One region of the Pseudomonas chaetocerotis genome, then DNA from elsewhere that is predicted to be linked to it. Evidence: predicted binding sites of a transcription regulator. Region 1 holds the regulator's gene; the other holds the start of a gene.
What was found. Region 1 encodes LexA, which represses DNA repair genes until DNA is damaged. Its sites were predicted from a motif close to CTGTNTNNNNANACAG; they were not measured.

Region 1 (2,394 bases):
TTCCTGGAAATCGTCGAACTGCCCGATGGGCGTATTGCCCTGCGTCGCGCAGAGGATGAAGAGGCCCTGGTGACTCTGGACTTCTCCTCTGATGCCAAGGCTTTCCTGCAGGGGCAGCACATCGAGGTGGCTAAGGCCATGCTCAATGTGGGTGTGCAGATGGCCGGCCGAATGGCTGAGGGTGATTTCAGTGGTGAAGACGAAGGCGCGCGCGTTCTCCACTGAATCGCTACGGTTCGACGAAAACGGGGCTCCATTGGAGCCCCGTTTTCATTTGCGCAGATGCAACCTGGCGAGTTCAACCCAGGCTGATATTCAGGCTCTGCGCGCCGCCTGCATTGGCGGCCTGTGCAAGGCGCTGGCGAGTGCTGCTCTCGACCGGATGCAGCCAACTGATCACGGTATGGCTGCGGCCGAGTTTCAGGGCTTCTTCCGCCAGTGCCAGGGCATTCTGCCCCTGCCGTGGATGCAGCAGGAGAATGCGCTCACGATTCAGACCTGCCTCGCGCAGCCAGCTTTGCGTAAGGCTGGCTGGTGGTGCCACCAGGGTCAGCCAGCGCGCGTCCTGGTTCTCGCTCAACTCGCGCAGAATCGGGGCCAGCAAGTGCAGGCAGTGGCCGGCAGCGCCACGTAGAGCGAGTTCGCTGAACGCCTGATCATCCTCGTTGCGAGAGATGTCTTCGGTTGCTAACCGTGGCTCACTCGACGTTCGGCCAAGAAAGGCGTCGAAAAGGGGAAGTTGTGGACGCTCGAACGACTGCTGCACGTGCATGGTGTCTCCTCAGCGGCGGATTACACCGACGCTCAAACCTTCGATGACCAGATCCTGGTGTTCCAGATCCACTTCGATCGGTGCAAATTCAGGGTTCTCGGCAATCAGCCAGACCTTGTTGCCCTCGCGCTTGAAGCGCTTGACCGTCACTTCATCGTCGATACGGGCGACGACGATCTGGCCATTGCGGGCTTCCCGGGTGGTGTGCACGGCGAGCAGATCACCATCGAAGATGCCGATGTCCTTCATGCTCATGCCGCGTACACGCAGCAGATAGTCGGCTTTGGGCTGAAAGAATGCCGGGTTGATCTGGCAGGATTCCTCGACATGTTGCTGTGCAAGGATCGGTGCGCCTGCGGCGACACGGCCGATTACCGGGAGGCCCGTATCCTCGTTCGCAGCGCCTGCCTCGAAGCCGGGAATGCGGATGCCGCGTGAAGCGCCTGGCGTCATCTCGATGGCACCCTTGCGGGCAAGGGCCTTGAGGTGCTCTTCTGCGGCGTTGGGTGATTTGAACCCCAGTTCCTGAGCGATTTCCGCGCGGGTGGGTGGGTAGCCGTTGTCTTCCAGGCAGCGCTTGATGAAGGCAAGGATCTCGGCTTGGCGTGGCGTCAGTTTCAGCATGGCTGGGCTCTGTCTTTTTATACAGTGACTGGGATTATATACAGTAAGCGGGGCTTGGCAACGCCCATTTTGCGAAGGCCTGCCGTCCGGCTTGTTACCCATGCCGGGTCATCTGCGTCTCTGCTTGTTGTAAGCTGTGACCCGCCGGCCAAAAGACGGCTGATGCGGCTTGACAATTCAGTGGAATGAAACGTATGTTTCAAACAAGTGTTTGTCAGGTGATAACTCATGGCTCAGTCGGAAACCGTTGAACGCATTCTCGATGCTGCGGAACAGCTGTTCGCGGAAAAAGGCTTCGCCGAGACCTCGCTGCGCCTGATCACCAGCAAGGCTGGGGTCAACCTGGCTGCCGTCAACTATCACTTCGGTTCGAAGAAGGCGCTGATTCAAGCGGTCTTTTCGCGTTTCCTGGGACCTTTCTGTACCAGCCTGGAAAAGGAACTCGATCGCCGTCAGGCCAAGTCCGAAACCCAGGTTTCCCTTGAGGAGCTGCTCGAGCTTCTGGTCGAGCAGGCCCTGGCTGTCAAGCCGCGCAGCGGTAACGACCTGTCCATTTTCATGCGCCTGCTCGGTTTGGCCTTCAGCCAGAGCCAGGGTCACTTGCGCAAGTATCTGGAAGAGGTCTACGGCAAGGTTTTCCGTCGTTACATGCTGCTGGTACATGAGGCGGCGCCGCGTATTCCACCACTGGAACTGTTCTGGCGTGTGCACTTCATGCTCGGCGCTGCGGCGTTCAGCATGTCCGGTATCAAGGCTTTGCGCGCGATGGCCGAGACTGATTTCGGCGTCAACACCTCGATCGAGCAGGTGATGCGCATGATGGTGCCGTTTCTGGCTGCCGGCATGCGTTCGGAAACCGGTATCGCCGATCCGGCATTGGCCGGCGCGCAACTCAAGCCGCGCAGCAAGACACCCAGCACCATGCCCAAGGTTTGACCTGGCGGCAGGTGGGCTTGGCTTCGCCCTTCGGCTAAGCTAGCGGCCCATGTCCGATCTAG
Region 2 (2,394 bases), on a different contig from region 1:
GTTCCAGATGCAGGGTGAAACGCTGCACGCCACTGTCACGACAGGCCAGGTAAGCGGCCAGATCGGCTGTCAGCCGGCGCAACGGGAACAGCAGTGCCTGATGCGATTCCACTTCGAAATTCAGCTCGATACGAGTATCGAAAACATCCGCAGGCATGAAGAAATCCAGCGCTAACGGGCGTTGGCCAGACAGGGTATCGAGATGACGTAGCACTTCGGCAGGAAAACGCTTGGCCAAGCTGTCACGCGGTAGAGCCAACAATTGCCGCAACTGCCTTAGCCCCATGCGATTGAAGGCCATGGTTACCGTAGCGGATAGCCCGAGACGATCCACTGGCAAGGGATCGAGCATCTGCTTGAGCATCCGCTCATCACTTGCCATCAACCCATCACCGACATTGACCAGCACTCGGGCCGCTGCCGGATTCGGCGCGACGGCAATGCGGTGCTGGAAGGCCAGCGCCGAAAGCTCGGCGCGCAGGCGTGCTTCGAAACGCGGCCAGGGGCCGAACAGCCCCAGACTGGACTGCACTTCCAGCAGCAGGCAGCGCGGATAGTGCAGGCTGACCTGGGCACTGAACCCATAGGCCCAGGCAGCCAGAAACTGCTGCCAGCGCTCGATGGCCGCAAGATCGTATTCTGCCGTGGCAAAACCACGTATCAGCGTCTGCGCTGCAGTCAGTGACTGGCCGGGCTTCAGTCCCAGGGCTCGGGCTGCCGGGTTGACCGCCTGTAGAACGCGCCGTTGTGGCGAGCCGGTAAGCAGCACCAACGGCTCGCTGGGATTGGCGCGGTGGCGCTGCACGCCGTCCATGGCCAGTTGCGGTAACAAGATGCAAGCCCAGAGCATGGCAGGCTCAATGCCAGGCAAACGCGAGCGGCTGCGCGGGTGGTAGACCACCCCGACACTTGATCACCCGCAGCTGCGCCGGCTGGCTGTCGAGCACCAGTCGTAGTGCTGCCGGTGAAGGATTGCTCGCTTCTACCTGCGGCCGATAGGCGAAAGCCAGGGTTTGTCCAGTAGCAGCCGCTACTTGCAGACGTCTCAGCGATCGATCATCGGCCTGACGCAACCAGCTCAACACTGCACCACAACTCCCTGAGCGCAAACATTGTTCGGCAGCCCACAGGGCATCGCGACCATCTGCCTGGATGATGCTCAGTTGGCGTAAATCGACACCGGCATGAATCCAGGCCTGAGGGTAGGGCAGATGAGGAGGGGAGATCAGCACCACCCGTTCGCCTGAAACCGTCAGGCTGGCAAGGCTCGGCCACAGCAGGCTCAACTCGCCGATGCCAGGCGCCGCCGTGAGAATTTCACTGAGTGCAGCCTTAGGCCAGCCGCCACCTGGCAGTACGGCGTCGAGAAAATGGTGTCCAGTTGAGAAATTGGCACCTGATGGCGATGAAACGACCTGACCTCGCCATACACGACGAGCGTCGATCAACCGGTCAAGCGCGACCACGGATGGCATGGGAAAATAACCAAATGCTGTATATAGATACAGTATTGTTTGAGCCGACGCGCGGGTCAAGAGAATGACGATAAGGTGCTCAGCCTGGTTACGGAGGCGCGGCCGAGTCAGCCGAATAAATCACGTGTCGATCCATGGAGTCGCGATCTACGTACAACCAACCCATATGATCTGTCGTGTCGTGCAGACGCTGACTCGAAACGAACCCATATGGTGTCTCGGGAATTCATCGCTGGCTGCAGATGCGGTTGAGAGTGACCAGGCGTGAAGGTCTCAATACCCATGAGAGCACATGGATCATGGGAACGATGAAGCCCGGTGTTTCAAGTGCCTGGGAGCCAAAGTGGGTGATTCAGTCTGGCCAAATCGGGCGCAAAGAGCCCTACATTGGACAAGCCATAGCTTCGCATAATGTATATTATGTTAAATGATGTATTAAAGCAGATGCCCCTTCTTGATCGGGCAAGCTTTCAACGGCCCAAGGCCAATCCTCTTTAAGGCGCTGCTTGAGAATCCAGAATGACTTAGTCGTGCTTCATCCCTTGCGCCGCAAGGCAGCGCAACCCGCATCAGGATCGTAAATCGAGGCCCCGTCCTACCAGGGCCTGCGCGCCTGATGAGCGAACGCTAGCAATTACAGGTGGAAATCGCCCGCAGCCTCTGGCTGGTAAAGCACTTTCCGGATCTCGATTCGGCGGGTCCGATCGGAAATCCGCCAGTCGATGGCGTCTCCTTCCTGATAACCGAGGATGGCCGCGCCGATGTCGGAGCACACGGAATACTTGCCGGCGCTGCTGTCAGCGTCTTCTGGATAGACCAAGGCGACTTCGATCTCTTCGTCGTCCAGTTGCAGCAAGGCTCTGGAGTTCATCGTGACGACATCGCACGCCACCTGATGCGGCTTGACGACAATGGCTCG

Region 2: a site for LexA is predicted at 1,493-1,508, ahead of imuA (translesion DNA synthesis-associated protein ImuA). Genes of this name have one in related genera too.

What each region holds. Positions count from the first base shown of each region.
Region 1 covers NZ_JACFYX020000008.1:102,139-104,532, forward strand. Annotated here, with positions in the region: gene H3221_RS15380 (hypothetical protein) at 1-225, shown strand, start outside; gene sulA (SOS-induced cell division inhibitor SulA) at 299-772, opposite strand; gene lexA (transcriptional repressor LexA) at 782-1,396, opposite strand; gene H3221_RS15395 (TetR/AcrR family transcriptional regulator) at 1,625-2,332, shown strand; gene H3221_RS15400 (L,D-transpeptidase) at 2,382-2,394, shown strand, end outside.
Region 2 covers NZ_JACFYX020000011.1:204,840-207,233, reverse strand. Annotated here, with positions in the region: partial or broken gene H3221_RS19735 (Y-family DNA polymerase) at 1-850, opposite strand, end outside; gene imuA (translesion DNA synthesis-associated protein ImuA) at 858-1,475, opposite strand; partial or broken gene H3221_RS19725 (GNAT family N-acetyltransferase) at 2,110-2,394, opposite strand, start outside.